DNA from 4 places in the Natronocella acetinitrilica genome. Region 1 is predicted to be linked to each of the others. Evidence: predicted binding sites of a transcription regulator. Region 1 holds the regulator's gene; each other region holds the start of a gene.
The links. Region 1 encodes sigma-54, which starts transcription at its own class of promoters, with help from an activator protein. Its sites were predicted from a motif close to TGGCANGNTNCNTGCTT; they were not measured.
Positions count from the first base shown of each region.

Region 2: the regulator sigma-54 is predicted to act here: its motif matches at 2,064-2,080, upstream of J2T57_RS19475 (HupE/UreJ family protein).
Region 3: the regulator sigma-54 is predicted to act here: its motif matches at 1,843-1,859, upstream of glnK (P-II family nitrogen regulator).
Region 4: the regulator sigma-54 is predicted to act here: its motif matches at 3,779-3,795, upstream of J2T57_RS21415 (PEP-CTERM sorting domain-containing protein).

Region 1 covers NZ_JALJXV010000002.1:339,499-344,946, reverse strand. Annotated here, with positions in the region: gene rapZ (RNase adapter RapZ) at 1-146, opposite strand, end outside; gene J2T57_RS04935 (HPr kinase/phosphorylase) at 139-603, opposite strand; gene ptsN (PTS IIA-like nitrogen regulatory protein PtsN) at 654-1,130, opposite strand; gene hpf (ribosome hibernation-promoting factor, HPF/YfiA family) at 1,239-1,577, opposite strand; gene J2T57_RS04920 (RNA polymerase factor sigma-54) at 1,651-3,159, opposite strand; gene lptB (LPS export ABC transporter ATP-binding protein) at 3,360-4,109, opposite strand; gene lptA (lipopolysaccharide transport periplasmic protein LptA) at 4,106-4,558, opposite strand; gene lptC (LPS export ABC transporter periplasmic protein LptC) at 4,596-5,171, opposite strand; gene J2T57_RS04900 (KdsC family phosphatase) at 5,164-5,448, opposite strand, start outside.
Region 2 covers NZ_JALJXV010000011.1:47,649-53,096, forward strand. Annotated here, with positions in the region: gene J2T57_RS19465 (AAA family ATPase) at 1-359, shown strand, start outside; gene J2T57_RS19470 (amidase) at 370-1,881, shown strand; gene J2T57_RS19475 (HupE/UreJ family protein) at 2,131-2,727, shown strand; gene J2T57_RS19480 (urease accessory protein UreD) at 2,736-3,581, shown strand; gene ureA (urease subunit gamma) at 3,585-3,887, shown strand; gene J2T57_RS19490 (urease subunit beta) at 3,899-4,219, shown strand; gene ureC (urease subunit alpha) at 4,216-5,448, shown strand, end outside.
Region 3 covers NZ_JALJXV010000011.1:55,643-61,090, forward strand. Annotated here, with positions in the region: gene J2T57_RS19515 (YifB family Mg chelatase-like AAA ATPase) at 1-1,411, opposite strand, end outside; gene ubiK (ubiquinone biosynthesis accessory factor UbiK) at 1,442-1,696, opposite strand; gene glnK (P-II family nitrogen regulator) at 2,045-2,383, shown strand; gene J2T57_RS19530 (ammonium transporter) at 2,417-3,667, shown strand; gene J2T57_RS19535 (ABC transporter ATP-binding protein) at 3,774-4,382, shown strand; gene J2T57_RS19540 (ABC transporter permease) at 4,367-5,173, shown strand; gene speE (polyamine aminopropyltransferase) at 5,178-5,448, opposite strand, start outside.
Region 4 covers NZ_JALJXV010000014.1:41,360-46,807, forward strand. Annotated here, with positions in the region: gene prsR (PEP-CTERM-box response regulator transcription factor) at 1-829, shown strand, start outside; gene prsT (XrtA/PEP-CTERM system TPR-repeat protein PrsT) at 894-3,665, shown strand; gene J2T57_RS21415 (PEP-CTERM sorting domain-containing protein) at 3,849-4,604, shown strand; gene J2T57_RS21420 (PEP-CTERM sorting domain-containing protein) at 4,885-5,448, shown strand, end outside.

The DNA of each region.
Region 1 (5,448 bases):
CCGAGGTGCGCGCCCAGACCGGAGAGCAGGGAGATGGGCAGGTTGTCGATGCAGTAATAGCCGGCATCTTCCAGGGTGTGCAGCGCGACGGTCTTTCCAGAGCCGGACAGGCCGCTGACGATGATCAGGCGCCGGGCATCAGCCATGTCTCATCTCCCCATCGTGAGTCCGGGCTACGGCCTCCAGCAGCAACGGCAAGGGCCGACCGGAGGCAACCGGCAAGTGCAGTCGCCGCAGGCAGATGCCCCCCAGCGTGACTGCATCCCATTTGCCATGCAGACGTGGCCAGCTGGCCCATTGTTCCCTGGTTGGCTGCACGAGGTTAACCACGACGGCGATCTCACATTGGTCGGCGCAGCGTGTCTGCCGCAGTGGGCCAAGCCCGCGCACTTCGAGTAATCCGTGCAAGGCTGCGGGGGCATATCCGGTCAGACGGTCCGCCGTCACCGAGAGTTCTACCGCATCGTCTGCGACAAGCGTATGGCCGCGATCCATCAGCGCCAGGGCCAGATCGCTTTTGCCAATGCCGCTGTCACCAGTCAGCAGCACGCCTTTGTTGAAGATCCGGACTAAGGTCCCGGGGATGACGGTTGCCGTTGTCATGGCGCTGTCCGACAGCTCGGTCCGGTCCTGGTCGAATAAAATTCCGGGCATCAACCGTCGGCGGCCTGGTCGCCGTTCCAGGCCGTCAGCAGATCATGCAGGGCAGACGCCGAATCCGCTTCGCGCAGCCGGTTGCAGAATTCAGGGTCGCTGAACATCTCCGCCAGCCGCGCGAGGATCTGCAAGTGCTCGTCGGTAAAGTGCTCCGGCACGACCAGGGCAAACAGCAGATCCACCGGCTGTCGGTCGAAGGCATCGAAATCGATGCCTTCGGGAAGCTTGATGAAAGCGGCAGTGGCGGTATCGCTGCCTTCCACGCGGGCGTGAGGCAAGGCAACGCCTTTGCCAAGCCCGGTGCTCCCGAGTTTTTCGCGACTTATCAGCTTGTTGAAGATAGCGCCCGCGTTCAGACCGGCTGCTTCGCCCGCCACGAGTTCGCTGAGCACTTCCAGCCCGCGTTTCTTGCTGGATACGGCCACATCGCAGCCGATGCGGTCCTGGGTCAACAGGTCGGCAATCTTGATCATTGGTTTGCACGCCGGATCGCCGATCCGGCCCCGCCCCTGGGCAAACGGCCTGCCCGTTCAGTGTATGTCGACCGGAGATGCCGCCCAGGGCATCGCCGGCCAGCCTGGTCACTCCTCGAGATCACCACCGGCCGCTTTCGCCTGAAGGCCTTCGACTCGATGATGGTCGGTGAGTTTCTCCTTGTGCTTCTTCACCTGCCTGTCCAGTTTGTCGATCAGTGCGTCGATGGCAGCGTACATGTCTCCGGACACCGCGTCCGCGAACAGTTTCGCGCCGCCAAGCTGCAGTGTCGCCTCGGCCTTCTGGTCAAGTTTTTCCACCGTCAGAATCACGTGGGCGTCCACCATGTTGTCAAAGTGTCGCTCAAGACGGATGAACTTCTGCTGAACGTAGTCGCGGAGAGAATCGGTCAGATCAACGTGATGGCCCGTAATATCGACTTGCATGGCGCTCTCCTTAGTATCTCTTATTCAGGGCCCTGGGTGGGGGCGGCCGTTTACCGGGCCGACGACACCGCGCTCAGGCAATGCGCTTTCGTTCGTTGGATGAAGCGATGGCCATGGACTCCCGGTACTTCGCCACCGTGCGTCGGGCGACATTGATGCCTTCATCCTTCAGTATGTCCGCCAGTCGGCTGTCGCTGAGGGGTTTGCTCTCGTCCTCGTCGGCGATCAGTCGTTTGATGCGTGCGCGGATCGATGTTGCGGAGCACTCCTGACCGTCCACGGTATGGACATGGCTGGAAAAGAAGTACTTGAACTCGAATGTGCCCCTGGGGGTATACATGTATTTCTGGGTCGTGATGCGGGAGATGGTGGACTCGTGCATCTCCACCTCTTCGGCAACTTCCCGCAGCACCAGCGGCTTCATCGCCTCCTCGCCAAACTCGAAGAAGTCCTGCTGATGATTGACAATACATGTGGCGACTTTCAGCAGCGTGTCGTTGCGACTGCGCAGACTCTTGATGAGCCACCGTGCCTCCTGCAGATGCTGCCGTAGGGTCGTATTCTCGTTACTGCTGTCCGCCCGCCGCACCAGACTCGCATAATAACTGTTGACGCGCACCCGTGGCGTTGCCTCCGGGTTCAACTCGACTCGCCAGGCACCTTGAACCTTGCGCACGTAGACGTCCGGAGTCACATATTCGGCCTGCCGGTCACTGATCTGCGAGCCGGGCCGTGGATCCAGGGTGCGGATCAGCGCAAGGACGTGCTGCAGCTCTTCCTGATCGAGCTTCATGCGCCGGGTCAGCTGGGCGATCTGCCGGCTGCCGAGCAATTCCAGGTGCTGGTCAACGAGACGGATGGCCGGCTCCAGCCAGGGCGTGTCCGGCGGCAGGACCTGTAATTGCAGTAATAGCGCTTCCCGCGGGTTCACCGAGGCAACCCCCAGGGGATCGAAGCGCTGGATGAGATGGCGCACGGCCTCGACCTCATCAAGTTCGACTTCCCACTCCGGGGGTAGCGCTGCGAGGATGTCGTCCAGGCTGCTGCTGAGGTAGCCGTCGTCCCGCACCGAGTCGATGATGGCCTCGCCGATGGCGCGATCGCGCTCGTTCAGCGGACTCAGTTCGAGTTGCTCCTGGAGGTGGTCCTGCAGACTGCGACTGCTGCTGGAGCGGCTCTCCCAGGAGTCCATCTGCTCATCGCTGTCGCCGGCGCTGTAGCTGGTGGCTCCGTCATAGACGTCGTTCCAGTCGGAATCCAGGGGCAGGTCGTCGGGGATATCGTCGGGTGCGGTGTTGTTGGACTCGTCGACTTCCCGTTCGGCAACCTCGCGGCGGGCTTCATCCCGCTCCGCCTGCTGTCGGGCTTCGGCATCGTCCCCATCGCGGTTGTCGGCGATGGCTTCCTCGTCGATTTCGTCGTCGTGTTCACTCGCCGGTTCCAGCATGAGGTTGGAATCCAGGGCCTGCTGGATCTCGGTGCGCAGCTCAAGTGTCGATAGCTGTAACAGGCGGATCGCCTGCTGCAGCTGTGGGGTCATTGTGAGGGTCTGGCCGAGTCGAAGTTGTAGCGACTGTTTCATGGGCAGGGGGTTACCGGATTACATGGTAAATGGGCGCCGGAGCGGCGCTGCCATTGATCATGTAGCCTTTTTGTGGTGCCGGATTCCGCATGCATTCAACGTCGTGGCGAAGCGTCCGGATCATCGTAACGGAAAAGACAGGCGCTGAGAACAGCGCATGGCCCGAGTCTTGCGTGTCAACGGGTTCGCCGTGGCCATGATCACATGCGGAAACCTTCACCGAGGTAGACTTCCCGCACCCGCTGGTTGGCCAGAATGTCTTCCGCGCCGCCTTCGGCAATGACTTCCCCACCGCTCAGAATGTAGGCACGCTGGCAGATGCCGAGGGTCTCGCGCACATTGTGGTCCGTGATCAGGACGCCGATTCCCCGGGCGGCCAGGTGGCGGATGATCTCCTGAATATCCAGGACGGAAATGGGGTCGACCCCGGCGAAGGGTTCATCCAGCAGAATGAAACGCGGGTTTGCCGCCAGCGCGCGGGCAATTTCCACACGGCGCCGCTCGCCCCCGGACAGGCTGATGCCCATCTGGTCGCGCAGGTGACTGACGTTGAACTCGTCGAGCAACTCACCCACCCGGTCTCGGCGCTGTTGCCGGTTGAGTTCGGGCCGGGTCTCGAGAATGGCCATCAGATTGTCGGCAACGCTCAGTTTGCGGAACACCGAGGCTTCCTGGGGCAGGTAGCCGACACCACGCCGGGCCCGTACATGCATGGGCAGTCGGGTGATGTCCTTGCCATCCAGTTCGATGCGACCGCCGTCGGTGGGCACGAGGCCCACCACCATGTAGAAGCAGGTTGTCTTGCCAGCGCCATTGGGCCCGAGCAGGCCCACCACCTCACCCGTATTCACCAACAGGGATGCGCTACGCACCACGACGCGCTTGCGGTAACTCTTCTTGATGTCCACCACGCGAAGCGTGCTATCGGCTTCAGCGGGCACAGCGCTCATTCTTCATCCTCGGGGAACAGTGTGATGCGGATGCGTCGGCCGGTATCGTCATCGCCCCGGGCATTGACGACCTCGGTTTCCAGATTGTATTCGATGACCTCACCGGTGAACTCGTTGCGCCCGCGGGTGATGCGGCCGCCGTCCATGAGGATGATCCGTTCCGGTCCGGTGGCAAAGTACTCCATGCGCGGCGCATCGGCCCTCACCAGCGCCGTGCCGTCGTCGGGCTGCTGGGTATAGACGGCGGGGCGGCCCTCGACGATGACCCGGGAGAGCTCGCGACCCTCGCGGGTGGTGTGCACCGTCATGCGGTCGCCGGTGATCTCGCGCAACCCCTGGGTCATGACCACGTTGCCGGTATAGACGCTGACCCCGGAGACATTGTCTATTTCTGCTTCGTCCGCATCCAGGTAGATCGGTTCGGCCGCAGCGGCGCTCGTCAGTACCAAGGCAAGGACTGAAAGTGCAAGTCGGCCCAGGAGCCGATTAGTCGACGGCAGGTTCATATACGCCTCTGACCTCCGAGAGCATCTCGATCTGTTGTCTGTCCAGGTAGCCCCGCACGCCGATCCCGCTGATGCGCAAGCCGTCCCGGTAGTAAACGGCGTACTGGTCGGTTTCAGCGTAGCGGGCCTGCGGGCGAAGGTAGACTTCAGAGGTGTCGATGTTGGCTTCAAGGTTCTCGTCGCTGGCCTCGCGGCGAATGGTGACGTCGCCTTCCAGCATGGCTTCGGTGACGCTGTTCCACGCCCGGCCGCGCTCCGAGCGCAGATGCCACGGCGAGCCGGATTCGGTGTAGTAGATCATCCAGGGCTGTTGTACCCGCCAGAGGTCATCGTCCATGAAGTGCGTCATGGTGTCGCCCTGCAGCCGATAGGTTCGGACGCCCTGTTCATCGGTGGCATCCAGGGTGAAGTTCTCGACGAAGTAATCCGGCGTGCGCTCCCGCTCGAGACTGTCCGGTGCGACCACCGGGTCCACCGTGTCCTCGTCGAGTATCCACCAGCCTGCAGCGGCGATGACCAGCCCGGCCACGATGCGGAACACCCAGCGCCTATGCATGGCCGTAGCGCTCCAGAATCGCCTGCAGGCTGCCCTGGGCGGCGAGGATCAGTTCGCAGGCTTCCCGCACCGCGCCCCCACCGCCCTCACGCTCTGCGCACCAGTGGGCATGAACCTGCAGGGCCGGGTGCGCGTTCGGCACGGTGAGCGCAAGCCCAGCCTGGCGCAGCACTGGCAGGTCGATGAGGTCATCCCCCATGAATGCCGCGTGCGTCGGGTCAAGCTGCAAATCGGCGAGCAGCCCCTTCCAGGTGGCAAGCTTGTCGTTCACCGCGGT
Region 2 (5,448 bases), on a different contig from region 1:
TGCTGCGCCGTTTCGTGCCCGAATTCGTCAACCGTATCGACACCATCACCGTATTCAACTGGATTCACGGGGACGTGGTGGAGCAACTGGTGGACCTGGAACTGGTTCGCCTCAATCGCCGTCTGCGCAAGCACAGCGTGGAGTTGCAGCTGGAGCCATCGGTGCGGGCCCACATCGCCAGGGAGGGGTTTGATCGCAAGTATGGCGCCCGGTCCCTGCGTCGCGCCATGCGTCATCGCATCGAGGCACCGTTAGCCCATTTCCTGCTCACGGAATTCCGCAGCGCCGGCGGCTTTCAGTCGCTGGAGGCGCACCTGAAGACAGGCAAGGTCAGATTTCGTGCGGTCGCAAACACTTAAGGAGAACAACATGTCGGTGAAGCCACCCGGTCCGTCCACGCTGAAGGCCATTTCCGACGAGTACGGCTTTGACTTGTCGCCTCAGGAACTGGTGGAGTACGAAGCCGCCGTTGCCGCCGGTCTCGGCATCTATGCCCGCATTGACGAGTATGCCGACGAACTGCTCCCGGTGAAGTACCCGAGAGCAAGTGTCGGCTATCGACCGGTGGGAGAGGAGAACCCGAATAACGGCTGGGCCTGGAAATGCTCGATTCCCGGGGCCGACAGCGGACCACTGGCCGGGTGCACCGTTGGCATCAAGGATAATGTCCTGGTCGCAGGCATTCCCATGCTCAATGGTTCTCCCATCCTTGAAGGATACGTTCCCCGGGAGGATGCGACGGTGGTGACCCGCCTGCTCGATGCGGGTGCCCACATCATCGGCAAGACTGCCGTTCCGGCCTTCTGCTTCGACGGCGGCGGTTGCACCGGCTACCCGGAGCCGCAGCCCGAGAACCCCCACAACCCCGATCACATGGCGGGCTCATCGTCCAACGGCAGTGCTGTGGTGGTCGTCACCGGCGAGGTGGACATGGCGCTGGGTGGCGATCAGGGCGGGTCAATCCGGATGCCGTCTTCCTGGAGCGGCTGCTATGGGCTCAAGCCGACCAAGGGTCTGGTGCCCTACACGGGGATATTCCCCATCGAGCGAACCCTGGATCACACGGGCCCCATGGCCCGCAGCGCCGAGGATTGTGCACGGATGCTACAAGTCATCGCCGGCCCCGACGGGCTGGATCCGCGCCAGTATGACGTGCGCACTGACGACTACCTGACCTCGCTGGGAGACAGCCTGTCCGGACTGCGTGTTGGGCTATTGCGCGAGGGCTTTGCCATCCCGGATATGAGCGAGGCCGACGTGGACGACGGCGTGCGCCAGGCCGCATCGGTGCTGGAGAAGGCCGGCGCCAGCGTTTCCGAAGTCTCCGTGCCGATGCACGCTGACGGATTGGTGCTCTGGGTTGCCATTGCCAACGAAGGCGCCACGGAGCTCATGGTCTGGGGGGACGCCTACGGCACCAATGCCCGCGGCCACTATTCAACGGACCTGATCGATTTCTTCGGCCGCGCACGCCGGGCCCGTGGCCGCGACTTCAGCCAGACAGTCAAGGCCACGGTGCTGGCCGGACACTACATGTCGACTTGCTACAATCGCCACTACTACGCCAAGGCCCAGAATCTGGGGCGGCGTCTCCAGGCGGGCTACGACGAGGCCCTGCGGGATGTCGACTTGCTGGTACTCCCCACGACACCGATGAAGGCCATGCGCAAGCCGGCCGATCGATCGCTACCAACGATCATGGCCAGCGCCCTGGGTAACCTCTACAACACTGCGCCATTCGATGTTACCGGTCATCCGGCGATGAGCGTGCCGGCGGGCATGTCCGACGGTCTGCCGATCGGAATGATGCTGATCGGCCGGCATTGGGAGGACGCAACCGTATTGCGGGCAGCCCATGCCTTTCAGATGAAGGCTTCCTGAAGCGAACGCGGCCGCGCAGGCTCGGTGCAATATTGGTGCGATTGCACCGTTATAGTGCGTCAGATCGCTCGACGAACATGCAACGCGGGAAGGCGGTCAGGCCCAGGGTATATCTGCGCTGCGGAGATTCGCGCGGCACGCGTGCGGATGGCTGCGGGCGCGGGTTGGGCATGCCCCTGGCGTGGCACGCACCATGCAGGCGCTTCGCAGCAACACTCGAATAGCCGGCTTCGCAATGGAGGTTACCCCGTGAAACGGATCGTGCTGTCAATCATCGCGGCCTTGACGCTGCTGGCCGTGCCGGCGTTGGTGCTCGCCCATCCCCACCCCCACGCTCACGGTGGCTTCGGCGCGGGCTTCCTGCATCCTCTGTTGGGTCTGGACCATCTTCTCGCCATGCTCGGCGTCGGTCTCTGGGCCGCACAGCAGGCGGACCGCCGCACCTTCTGGTTGATTCCGGCGGGCTTCATCACGGCCCTGGTGATTGGATTCGTGCTGGGTCTCGGCTCTGCCTCGCTGCCGATCATCGAGTTCGGCATCGTCGGCTCGCTGGCCCTGGTGGGGCTGCTGATACTGGTCAAGCGACAGCTGCCCGTGGCGGCGGCCGGTGTGCTTGCGGGCCTGTTTGCCGTTTTCCATGGTCATGCCCACGGTGCCGAAATGGCCGTGGGGCTTTCCGGCAACCTGTTCGGTGCCGGATTCGTGATCGCCTCTGGCATGCTACTGGCGGCGGGCGTCACGGCCTGGCGATTCGCAGAGCGGCGAATGGCGCAGGCATCGGTGTCCCGCACCGCCGGTCTGGCTTTGCTGGCGGCGAGTGCGGTCTATCTGGTCCTGCTGGTCTAGGCCGCCCCATGGCGGCGGCTGTTCCCGACGTCGTTGAAGCCGGCGGCTGGCTGGCGCGTCTGCGGCTGAAATACGCGCGGCGTCGCGACCGCACCGTGCTGGCTCATCGTTACCACGAAGGGCCGCTGCTGGTGCAGCGCAGCTTCCACCCCGAGGGCGAACCCTGCCATAGCTATGTGATTCACCCGCCAGGGGGCGTGGTTGGCGGAGACCGGCTGTTGCTTGACGTGGATGTGGCTGCTGGCGCCCATGCCGTGCTGACGACTCCGGCTGCCGCCAAGTTCTACCGCAGCGGCGGCCATCGTGCCGAGCAGGATCAGCACTTCACGGTTGCCGATGGCGGTGCGCTGGAGTTTCTGCCCGCCGAGACCATTCTGCACGGTGGCTGCGACGTCAACCTGCGCAATCGCTTTGATCTGGTCGGCGAGGCCCGGCTGTGCGCCTGGGACGTGGTCTGCCTTGGGCGCCCCGGTAGCGGCGATCACTATGCCAGCGGCGCCTGCCTGCAGGATCTCCGCGTCTTCCGGGATGGTGTCATTTGCCTGCATGAGCGTCTGCGGCTCGATGCCGGCGACAGACTGCTGACAGCACCCTGGGGTCTTGGGGGGCGCACGGTGATCGGCACGTTGGTGGCCACGCCCGCGCCGCCTGGTCTGGAACAACAACTCCGGGAAAACCTGGACGGTGCCGATACGCTGCGCCTGGGAGTGACACGACTCGACGATTTATTAGTGCTGCGCTGCCTTGGCCCGGGCGCAGAGCCGGTGCGGGCACTGCTCGAACGCGCCTGGACGCTGCTGCGGGAGCCCGTTCTGGGGCGACCCGCCTGCCCACCGAGAATCTGGAGGACCTGACCGATGGAACTCACACCACGGGAGAAAGACAAGCTGCTCCTGTTCACTGCGGCACTGCTCGCCGAGCGGCGCAAGGCCCGGGGGCTCAAGCTCAACTACCCGGAGGCCATGGCGCTGATCTCTGCCGCCATCCTCGAGGGTGCCCGGGACGGGCGCAGCGTGGCCGAGCTGATGAGCGCCGGTGCCGAGGTACTCACCCGGGAGGACGTCATGGACGGAGTTGCCGAGATGATTCCCGAGGTCCAGGTGGAGGCGACCTTTCCCGACGGGGTCAAGCTCGTCACCGTGCATGAGCCGATTCGATAGGAGGTGCAGCCATGATTCCAGGAGAAGTGCTGCCGGCGGACGGCGAGATCACGCTGAACGAAGGCCGGGACACGGTCACCGTGTCCGTGACCAACAGCGGCGACCGCCCCATACAGGTGGGATCCCACTACCATTTCTTCGAGGTGAACGACGCCCTGCAGTTCGACCGTGAGCAGGCGCTGGGATTTCGTCTCGATATCCCGGCTGGCACCGCCGTGCGCTTCGAACCGGGCCAGGCGCGCACCGTGCAGCTGGTGGCCTATGCGGGCGAACGGGCGGTCTACGGATTCAAGGGTCGTGTGATGGGTCCACTGAAAGGGGGTTCGGCATGAGCAACAGGATCTCGCGCAGGGCCTACGCCGACATGTTCGGCCCCACCACGGGTGACAGGCTGCGCCTCGGTGATACCAACCTGGTGATCGAAGTCGAGCGGGATCACACCGTCTATGGCGACGAGGTGAAGTTCGGCGGTGGCAAGGTCATCCGCGACGGCATGGGTCAGAGCCAGCGCCTCGCCAACGAGGTGGTGGACCTGGTGATCACTAATGCGCTGATTCTCGATCACTGGGGAATCGTGAAGGCCGACATCGGTGTGAAGAACGGACGCATTCATGCCATCGGCAAGGCTGGCAATCCGGATACCCAGGCCGGCGTGGATATCGTGGTGGGGCCGGGCACGGAGGCTATCGCCGCCGAGGGCAAGATCGTGACCGCCGGTGGTATCGATGCCCATATCCATTTCATCTGCCCGCAGCAGATCGAGGAGGCGTTGACCTCGGGTGTGACCACCATGCTCGGTGGCGGCACCGGCCCGGCTACCGGTAGCAATGCCACCACCTGCACCCCGGGCCCCTGGAATATCCACCGGATGCTCCAGGCGGCGGAAGGCTTTCCCATGAATCTGGGCTTTCTCGGGAAGGGCAACGCCAGCCTGCCTGGTGCCTTGCAGGAGCAGATCGAGGCTGGTGCCCTGGGCCTGAAACTGCACGAGGACTGGGGCACCACCCCGGCGGCCATCGATTGTGCCCTCGGCGTCGCCGAGGAATACGACGTGCAGGTCTGCATCCACACCGACACTCTGAACGAGTCCGGCTTCGTCGAGGACAGCCTGGCCGCCTTCAAGGGCCGGACCATCCATACCTATCACACGGAAGGGGCCGGTGGCGGCCATGCGCCGGACATCATCAAGGCCTGTGGCGAGCCGAATGTGCTGCCCTCCAGCACCAACCCGACGCGGCCATTCACGGTGAACACCATTGATGAGCATCTGGACATGCTCATGGTCTGCCACCACCTGGACCCGCGCATCCCCGAGGATGTGGCCTTTGCCGAGTCCCGCATCCGCCGGGAGACCATCGCCGCCGAGGATATTCTTCACGACCTGGGGGCGTTCTCGGTGATCTCGTCGGATTCCCAGGCCATGGGCCGGGTCGGGGAGAACCTGATCCGCACCTGGCAGACCGCCCACAAGATGAAAATGCAGCGCGGCCCCCTGGCGCAGGACAGTGACCGCAACGATAACTACCGCGCCCGCCGCTACGTGGCCAAGTACACCATCAAC
Region 3 (5,448 bases), on a different contig from region 1:
TCCGGGCCACCCGCAGCACGCGATGATAGCCCCGGGCGGAGAGCCCCAGCCGGTGCAGCGCTTCCGTGAGAAAGCGCCGTTCGGTGGCACCCAGCCCGCAGGCGGCCTCAATGGCGTCGGCGGCAATGGCGGCGCTGGCACAACCGCTCTCCGCCAGGCGCCGTTCGCGGGCGGCCAGTACGCGGTCCCGCACCACATCGCTGCTTTCGCCGGGCGCTTCATCCTGCAATTCTTCCGGCCGCAGGCGCGGCACTTCCACCTGCAGGTCGATGCGGTCAAGCAGGGGTCCCGAGATGCGTCCACGGTAGCGAGCGATCTGGTCCGGGCTGCAGGAACAGTCCTTGACCGGATCGCCCAGGTGACCGCAGGGGCAGGGATTCATGGCGGTGACTAGCTGGAAGCGGGCCGGATACTCAACCTGGGCCGCTGCCCGGGAGACGGTGACATGGCCTGTCTCCAGCGGCTCGCGCAGGATCTCCAGGGCGTGGCGGCTGAATTCCGGCAGTTCATCGAGAAACAGCACGCCGTTGTGGGCCAGGGAAATTTCTCCCGGGCGCGGACGGCTACCACCGCCCGCCAGGGCCACCGGCGATGCCGAATGATGCGGGGCGCGGAAAGGGCGGTGATTCCAGTCGCTTGCGGAGAAGCCGGCCCGGGCCAGTGACCGCACGGCGGCGGAGGCCAGGCGCTCATCTTCGGTCATGGGCGGCAGGATGCCGGGCAATCGTGACGCCAGCATGCTCTTGCCGGTGCCGGGTGGCCCGACCAGCAGCAGTGAATGGCAACCCGTGGCGGCAACTTCCAGCGCGCGCCTTGCCCGCGCCTGCCCCTTCACCGCCGAGAGGTCGGCAACGGACAGGGTTTCTGACGGGGTAAGGGGCTCGGACGGGGTTAGTGGTGCGTCATCACGGAGATGGGCGGTGACCGCGTTCAGTGTATCCGCGCCGAAGCTCTCACCGGGATGAGCCAGGGCCGCCTCGCCACCGTTCTCGCTGGGCACCATCACCCGGCGGCCGGCCCGGCGGGTCTGGACTGCCAGCGGCAACACGCCGGACACGGCACGCAGGGCGCCGGTGAGGGCGAGTTCCCCGGCGAATTCCCAGTGCGGGAGCTGTTCAGACGGTAATTGCCCTGACGCGGCCAGTACGCCGATGGCAATGGGCAGGTCGAAGCGGCCGCCGTCCTTGGGCAGGTCCGCAGGAGCCAGATTCACGGTGATCTTCTTGCGCGGAAAGTCGAAGCCGCTATTGACGATGGCGCTACGGACACGGTCGCGGCTCTCTCTTACCGCCGTTTCCGGTAGCCCCACCATGGAGAAAGCCGGCAGGCCGTTGGCCAGGTGGACTTCCACCGTTACCAATGGCGCATCAACGCCGATCCCGGCCCTGCCGTAGGCAATGGCAATTGTCATGTGACCCTTCCCTGGGTGTATTGCTGCTGTTTACTCGGATTCCTTGACCAGCGCTTCCAGTGCGCTAACCCGCTCTTCCAGTGCTTCCAGCTGGGCGCGGGTGCGGGCCAGCACCTTTGACTGGGCGTCGAACTCCTCACGGGTGACCAGTTCCATGCGATGGAAGGTGCTCTGCATGGCGGCCCGCATGTTCTGTTCTACCTCGCGCTGAAATTCGCGCAGGCCGGATGGCAGGTTTTCGCTGAACTTCCGGCTGAGCTCATCGAGTGTCTTGGGGTCCAGCATGGTGCATTCCCTCCTCTCGAAATCGGTCTGTGTCTGCACCAAGAAAGCGCATTTTGCACTAATTCGGTGCGTATCCGTGATTGCTGCGGTGCGTCGTCGGCTCTCTTCGGCCAATAACACCACGTTTTACAAGGGCTCACAACAAATGGCACGGGAAATGCTCTCACCGCTGTCAAGTCGGGTGTCGGAGCGTCGGCCTGGCGGCCGATCCGGCAGGCAGCGACCACGGAACGGTAGCCGTTGCCGAAATTCCGCCGCCATCCCGGCCTGCAATCAACCGCTCCGGAAGTCCGGAGGGCATGTTCCGATGCCGCGCAGCGGCAAAAACGCATCAGGGAGACACTGGGCATGAAACTCATCACCGCGATCATCAAGCCTTTCAAGCTGGACGACGTGCGTGAAGCCCTTTCGGAAATCGGTGTGCAGGGTATCACCGTGACGGAAGTAAAGGGCTTCGGGCGTCAGAAGGGTCACACCGAACTCTACCGTGGCGCCGAGTACGTCGTCGACTTCCTGCCGAAGGTGAAGCTGGAGGTTGCCATTACCGATGACCTGGTGGACAGCGTTATCGAGGCAATCACCAAGGCCGCCAACACCGGCAAGATCGGCGACGGCAAGATCTTCGTCTTCGAACTTGAGAAGGCGATTCGTATTCGCACCGGCGAGACCGACAAGGACGCTCTTTGATCTGGCTCCCTGATTTCTGACGAGGAAAAGAAGATGGATCAAGCAATTGAAATCGCATACGCGCTGGATACGTTCTACTTCCTGATTTCCGGTGCTCTTGTGATGTGGATGGCTGCGGGCTTCACCATGCTGGAATCCGGCCTGGTGCGCTCCAAGAACACGACCGAAATCCTGACCAAGAACATTTCCCTGTATTCCGTCGCCTGCATCATGTACCTGTTCTTCGGCTACCAGGTCATGTACGGCGGTGGTCCGAATGGCGTTATCCCCGGGCTGAGCTTCGGCCTCGACCTGGATAACAGCGTTTCCGAAGTGCTGGGTAGCGATGGTGACATCTACTACTCCAACACCTCCGATTTCTTCTTCCAGGTGGTGTTTGTGGCAACCGCCATGTCCATCGTCTCTGGTGCTGTCGCCGAGCGCATGAAGCTGTGGAGCTTCCTGGTGTTCGCCATCGTGCTGACCGGTGTCATCTATCCCGTCCAGGGCTATTGGTCCTGGGGTGAAGGCTGGCTGGATGCCCTGGGCTATTCCGACTATGCCGGTTCCGGCATCGTGCACATGGCCGGCGCGGCCGCTGCACTGGCTGGTGTCATCCTGCTCGGGCCGCGTAAGGGCAAGTACGGCAAGGATGGTGAAGTGCGCGCCATTCCCGGCGCCAACCTGCCGCTGGCGACGCTCGGTACGTTCATTCTCTGGCTGGGCTGGTTCGGCTTCAACGGTGGTTCCGAGCTGAAGGTGTCCGACGTAGAGTCCGCCAACGCCGTGGCCCTGGTGTTCACCAACACCAACCTGGCCGCCGCGGCTGGTCTGATCGCCGCGATGATTCTCTCCAAGGCCATGTTCGGTAAGGCCGACCTGACCTTCATCCTCAACGGCGCGCTGGCCGGCCTGGTGTCCATCACTGCCGGTCCTGATGTCCCGTCCCAGTTGATGGCCGTCATAATCGGCGCCATCGGTGGCGTGATCGTGGTGTTCTCCATCATCGGTCTCGACAAGCTGAAGATCGATGATCCCGTCGGTGCGATCTCTGTCCACGGCACCTGCGGTATCTGGGGTGTCATGGCGGTGCTGCTGTGGAACAGCGACGCCAGTTTCTTTGTCCAGATTATCGGCCTCGGCGCCATCTTCGGCTGGGTCTTCATCACCAGCTTCATTGTCTGGGCGATTCTCAAGTCCGCGATGGGTATCCGCGTGAGTGAGGAAGAAGAAGTCGAAGGTCTCGACATCCTCGAGTGCGGCATGGAAGCCTATCCGGAGTTCGACGGCAAGGCTTCAAAGTAGGTCGAAACCGTCATTTGTAGTAAGAAACCGGGCGCCTTCATGGCGCCCGGTTTGTTATTGCGTCAAGCACTGACTTCAGAATCCAAAGTCGGTAGATTGATCGGCCATGGACGCACTCGTGATTGAGGACCTGACGGTTGGGCCGCTGCGGAAAGTGTCCCTTACCGTTCAGCCCGGCGAGATCGTCTGCCTCTCCGGCCCGTCCGGCTCCGGCAAGAGTCGCCTGTTGAGAGCGGTGGCCGATCTGGAGGCCCACGGAGGTGATGCGCTTATCGGCCATGACCGGCAATCCGGGGTTGCGGCCCATCATTGGCGCGGCTGGGTCATGCTTGTGCCAGCCGAGAGCGCCTGGTGGGCCGAGACAGTCGCTGCCCATTTCGTCGAACCCTTGCCTGGCAGTCTGGATGGTTTCGGCCTGTCGGATTCGGTACTCGCCTGGGAGGTGTCTAGGCTCTCATCCGGGGAGAAGCAACGCCTCGCCGTGCTGCGAGCGCTTTCCTTGATGCCCCGGGCCCTGCTGCTCGACGAGCCCACCGCCAATCTGGACGGAGATACCACGCGCCGCGTCGAGACCTGGTTGCGGGATTATGCCGGACGTATGGGCATTCCCGTACTGTGGGTCGCTCATGATCCGGCGCAGATCGAAAGAGTGGCTCATCGACACTTCACGATTCGTGGCGAAGCGCTCCGGGAGATTCCATGCAGGGTGGCGTGATCGAGTTGTCCTGGTGGCAGCTGTCCATCGGCGCGTCCCTGGTCGTCGCACTTGCCGGGGTGACCCACCTGGGGCGACTCGGGCTGGGGAAGGATCTGCTTGTCGCCGGTTTGCGCACAGTGATTCAGCTCGCGATCATCGCCTTTGTGCTGGAAGCGCTGTTCGCGGTGGCGTCCTTGCCCTGGGTGGCGCTCATGGCCACGGTCATGCTCTTGATTGCTGGCTACGAGGTTATGTCGCGGCAGAAGCACCGGCTGGTCGGGGGTTGGGCGTTCGGCATCGGCACGGTGTCCATGTTTTTGTCCTCCTTCACCGTGACGGTCCTCGCCCTGGCCTTTATCATCGGTCCCGAGCCGTGGTACACGCCCCAGTACGCAATCCCCCTGCTGGGCATGATGCTGGGCAACACCATGACCGGCGTGGCCCTGGGGATGGACCGCTTGACCGACGGTGCCTGGCGCCAGCGCCAGGTCATCGAGGGTCGTCTGATGCTGGGGATGGATTGGCGCGCCGCGGTGGCGGACATTCGCCGGGACGCCATGCGCAGCGGCATGATTCCCACCATCAACGCCATGGCGGCGGCGGGGGTGGTAAGCCTGCCGGGCATGATGACCGGCCAGATCCTGGCCGGCACGGCCCCTGCGCTGGCCGTGAAGTATCAGATCCTGGTCATGTTTCTGATCACCGTCGGTACCGGCTTTGGGACGGTGGTGGCGGTCCTCGTGGGCAGTCGCCGGCTCTTCGATGGTCGCCAGCGGCTGCGCCTGGATCGCCTGAAATCGTCGGGCTGAGTAGTCAGCCCGACCTGTCGGCCATGAGTTTCTTGCAGAACTCCGGAATTGCAAGGGCGGCGCGATGCATGGCGGCGTTGTAGTACTCGGTGGCGAATGGCTTCGCCGCGGCGTCGGTCTCCCGGAAAGCCGTCAGGTCCACGTCGCCCTTGCCGGCCATGGTGGCCGACCACCAGCCCGAGGGGTAGCCCACCACCGGGAACTGTAGGGATCTGACCTGCGTGAAGCCGCCGCCGCGCATGGCGGTGTAGACGTCAGCGAGCAACGTATCCAGA
Region 4 (5,448 bases), on a different contig from region 1:
AACCGGTACCGGTAAGGAGGTACTTGCGCAGGCGTTGCATCGGTTAAGTGACCGCGCCAATGGCAAGTTCGTCGCCATCAACTGCGCCGCCATTCCCGAAAACCTGCTTGAGAGCGAACTCTTCGGTTACGAGCGGGGTGCGTTTACCGGGGCCCACAAGCAGACGGTGGGCAAGGTGGAGCTGGCCGACGGCGGCACGCTGTTTCTCGATGAGATCGGCGATATGCCCATGCCCTTGCAGAGCAAAATGCTGCGCTTTCTGCAGGAGCGGGTGATGGAGCGCGTGGGTGGGCGCAAGGAAATTGCCGTTGATGCCCGGGTGATCTGCGCCACCCACCAGAACCTCACCGACTTGATCCGGGACAACGGCTTTCGTGAAGACCTTTATTACCGTGTGAGCGAAGTCGCCGTTGAGATCCCGCCGCTGCGCGATCGCGATGGCGATGCGGTGTTGCTGGCGCGGTTCTTTCTCGCCAAGGCGGCGGAGCGCCACGGCAGCCAGGTGCGGGGCTTTACCGACAAGGCGCTGGCCGCGATTGCCGCGCACACTTGGCCGGGCAATGTTCGACAGATGGAAAACGTGATCAACCGCGCCGTGATCATTGCCGACGAAAAGCTGCTGGATGTCGACGATATCGGGCTGGATGTGGAAGACACCGGGTTGCCCACGTTGAACCTGCGCCAGGTGCGGGACGAGGCCGAGCGGCGCGCCGTGGATGCGGCCATGAGCCATGCCGACGGCAACATCTCGAAGGCGGCGGAACTCCTGGGGGTTTCACGCCCGACTTTGTATGACCTGATGAAAAAGCACGGGCTATCCGGTTCGTGAGGTAACAGTGCGCTCTTGGCGGATCACAACAAACCCGCCGACGCGAGAGGGAGTGGAGAGCATCATGAAGGGGTGGATTCAGACATTGACCGTGGGCCTGCTGGCACTGCTGCTGGCGGGCTGTGGCGACAGCATCGACGACCTGATGGAGCGTGCCCAGGGCCTGCAGGCCGAGGGACGCTACGAGTCGGCCATTGCCGATTACCGCGCGGTGCTGCAAGAAGACGCCGACCATGCCGAGGCGCGCTTCGGCCTTGGCGAGGTGGGCGTGCTGGCTGGTGACTATGCAGGTGCCGAGGATGCGCTGCGCCGCGCCGCCCGGCTGGGCATTGCCTCGGATCGTGTGCAGCCCCTGCTGGCGACAGCGCTGCTGCGCCAGGGCAAGCACGAAGAGGTTCTGCGCGACATCAACCCCGATATCGCTGGCAATGACAGCCTGCGGGCCGAACTGCTGGCCGCTCACGCCGAGGCACACATTCAGGCCGAGAACCCTGCGGAGGCTGCACCACTGGTTGAACAGGCGCTTGCGCTGGACGAGCGCTCACTCCCCGCCCTGGTTGCGGCGGCTCGCCTGGCACAGACCACCAACGACGCCACTGCCGCCAACAGTTATGCGGATCGGGCGCTGGAAGTCGAACCGAACTCCTCTGCTGCCCTGCTGGTCAAGGCGCAGGTTGCCCGTGGTGGTGGCCAACTCGACGACGCCATTGCCGCTTACAGTCAGCTGCTTGAGCTGCCACCGCTCGGGATATCGCGGGGTGAGCAGTTCAACGCCCACGGGCAGTACATCGAGACGCTGCTTATTGCCGAGCGCATCGACGATGCTCGCAGCCAGGCCGAGCGCATGCACCGCCGGGCCCAGCGCCACCCCTACCCCAACTTTCTCGTTGGGCTGATCGCATTGCAGGATGGCGACGTGGACCGTGCCAACGAGCACCTGCAGCGCACCCTGTCGGCGGCACCGGACAGCATCCCTGGTCAGCGGCTGATGGCCGCTGTTCGCATGGAGCAGGAGCAATACGCCCAGGCCATCACCATGCTGCAACGCGTGATCTCGGCAACGCCAAACGACGTGCAGGCGCGCATCATGCTTGTTGCGGCATTGCGCATGAATAACGAAGAGCGACAGGCCAACCGCGTGCTGGCCGAGGGCATTCGCGCCGCCGGTGACGACCGGCAGGCCATGTCGCTGTTAAGCCGTGCCGCCGGCGACGATATCGAGGCCGTCATTGCCGACCTCAACCAGATGGCGCAGACCAACCCCAGCGTGCAGCGCGCAAGCCTTGGGCTTGCGCAGACGTTGGTCACCGAGGGTGCCACCGACCCGGCGCGCGCCATGCTCGAGCAGATCGAATCCGATGACGAATCGGAAGATTTCACCCGTCGGCAGTATCTGGTGATCGCAGCCCTTCAGGGCGGTGACAGCGATCGCGCCATGAGCGAAGCAAGACGCCTGGTTGAGGATTACCCCGACAACAGCTCTGCCCACAATCTGCTGGGTGGCGTGCACCTTAACCTGCAGGATCTCGAATCCGCCCGCAGCGCCTTCGAAGAGGCACGGCGACTGGACCAGGACAGCGTTCAGCCGCTGATGAACCTGGGGCTGGTGGCCGCCGCCAGTGGCGACCGGCAGCAGGCCATTCGCTACCTGCGAGAAGGGCTTGAGCGGCAGCCCGATAACGTGCCCGCCATGTTGCAGCTGGCCGACCTGCACCGCCGTGGCGGCGAGAACTCCGAAGCCGAACGGTGGCTCAACGAAGCCAACCGCCTGGCACCAAACAATTTGCAGGCAGCGCTCGCCATGGCGCGGCTGCAATTGAGCCGCGGCAATCCGGAAGCCGCCATGGAGGCCGCCGACCGCGCCGTTGCCGCAGCACCCGATAACGCGGTTGCCCTGGGCTTGCAGGGTGTGGCAAGGCTAGAGGCCGGACAACCAGACGCCGCGCTGGAGAGCCTGACAGCCGCCCAGCAGATTGTGCCGGAAGAGCCTGATCTACTCTTCCAGCTTGCCCGTGCCCAGGGCATGGCTGGTGATAACGCTGCCGCTCGCAATACGCTGGAAGGGCTGGTGCGGGACCACCCCGGGCGACTCGATGCCCGCTCGGCGCTGGCACGCCTGCAGTTGCAGCAGGGTGATCCCGACGCTGCCCTGCAGACTGCCCGGGGGCTTCAGGGCGTGGAAGGCGGAGAAGCCGAGGGCGCCTTGCTGGAGGGCCACGCGCACTCCGCACTGGATGACGTGGATTCCGCCATTACCGCCTACGCCCGCGCCGTGGAACTGGGGCGTACCGAAGCCTTGGGCCCACTGGTCGCCAACCGCGAAGAAGCGGGTGTGGAACGCCCGGCCGACCCGCTGGAGCAGTGGATCGACCGCAACCCGGACAACCCACAGGCGCGGTTCTCGCTGGGTAACTGGTATCTGGAGCGCGAGCAGTATGAAGACGCTGCGCGCCACTATGGCGTGTTGGCGGACCTGACCGATCGCGAGAATGCCGTGGTGCTCAACAACCTGGCCTGGCTCTATCAGCAGCTTGGCGATGGTCGGGCTCTGGAAACCGCCCGCGCTGCGTACAGCCTGGCACCGGAGAGCGCCGCAGTCATGGATACCCTGGGATGGATCTACTTCCAGACCGGCGACGTGGACAACGCCGTCGAACTGCTGGGGCGTGCGGCCGCGGCAGCGCCGGACAACGCCGAAATCCAGTATCACCACGGCGTTGCGCTGGCGGAAGACAGCCAGACGGACGCAGCCCGGGATGCCCTTAATCGCGCGCTGGAGTTGGAAGAAACCGCCGCCTGGAGCGACGAAGCCCGCGCCATTCTGAACACGCTCTAACCCCCGTCACACCCGCCGACGACCCCATTCGGGTCGTCGGCCTTCCTTACATTGTCCGCTTGCGCACCAAAGTGGAACTACGCATGCGGCTGTTTTATAGGACGTTTCCTTGTTGGCACAGGTCTCGCATGCACAAGTGTGCGTACAGGTGGGCAACGCCCAAACAGGGAAAGGAAGGACATCATGTGGAATAAAGCAATCACGGCAGGTGTTTTGACGGCAGGGCTGCTGTTTGCCGGACAGGCAAGTGCGACTCTGACCTGGTCGATCAGCGGTGAGGGTGAGACTGCGGCCAAAGAAGCCGAAGCAGCCTTCAAGGCCGGGCTCGCACCGGGTTACATCACCGAGGACTTCGAGAGCTTCACTGTCAATACGACGGCCGACACTGATCTGCCGACGTCGATCAACACCTCGGTCGGAGACTTCACGCAGGTCCAGGCTGGTTCAGGTGGCATCTGCGAGCAGTACAATAGCTGCAGTGGACTGCTGATCCTGGATAATGCCTCCAGTGAGTACGGCGGCCGCTTTAACACTACCGATAAGCCGGGCAGCCAGTGGCTGGACAGCAACGATTCCAGAGAATTGTTGTTCGAGCCGATTGGCGGCGTGAACTCTGTCGGCTTCTTCATCACCGACCCGAATGACGCCGGTGGGCTCTTCGACTTCACGTTGACAGATGGCACCAGCACAAGCCTGTTTATCAAGGATCTGTTCGAGGGATCCATGGGCAACGGCAAGGTGTTTTACCTGACCTTCTTTGCCAGCTCAGACATCAGCAGCATCAAGATCGCAACCAACAACCGGGATGACGGCTTCGGTATCGACGACGTGACCGTCGGCCGCGTGCCGGAACCCGCAACGCTGGGCATGCTGGGACTTGGCCTGATCGGCCTGGCCGCAGCAGCACGCCGCCGTCGGAAGTCTTCCGACCTAACTTGATCCTCAGCGAGTTTGCAGTATCAAAAACGGGGCCTCAGGGCCCCGTTTCTTTCTTATGAACCCGTTCTTGTCCCCGGGTCCCGTAGGGTGTGTTAGCGCAAAGCGCGTAACGCACCGTCACCCAGCCTTGCCCCCCCTCCCTCGACACAAGCCATAGACGGAATTCTTTACAGCTCACTCCGACACACGCGATGCACCAAAACACAAGCACCTGATTTTTATAAAAAAATAATACATATTGCAGGTGGCACGGGACATGCTTACTTAACCGTACGAATAGATGGATCCGTGCCAAGCGGAACTTGGTATGCGCGAGGTGCATGAGATGAACAGTAAACGGTCGGTCTGGACAGGATGGAAGCTCGGCTCAATCGGGCTGGGCACTTTGGGGCTCCTGGGGCTCCCAGCGGCAGCATTCGGCGGCGTGCTCATCACGGCCACCATCGACGGCAATGATTGTTCTGGTTTCTTCGGCCAAGGGTTTCGAAGTTGCCAGATCTTCAACGCAGGCGATGAAGGTGACGTGAAGATTTCACCGGTCATCGCCAAATACGACGTCGAAGAGGACGAATGGGAGACAAACTCAGCTCTGTATCCCAATATCGATGGCTCGGAATTCAGCTTCGGAACTGGTTCTGAAGGGACTTGGAACTACACCCCTGGTGACGGTGACCCGGGCGTTCGGTTCTGGGCTGCCAAGGGTGGCAACTTCTTCAACCTGTTCTGGGTAGTTGGTGAGGATGAAGCTGGCCTCTGTGACGGTAGCGGCGTGAGCCTGCTCACCCTTGACTGCCTGAATGCCGCCCAAGTGGTGACCAGCGGGTCGTGGATTACTCCGACCAAC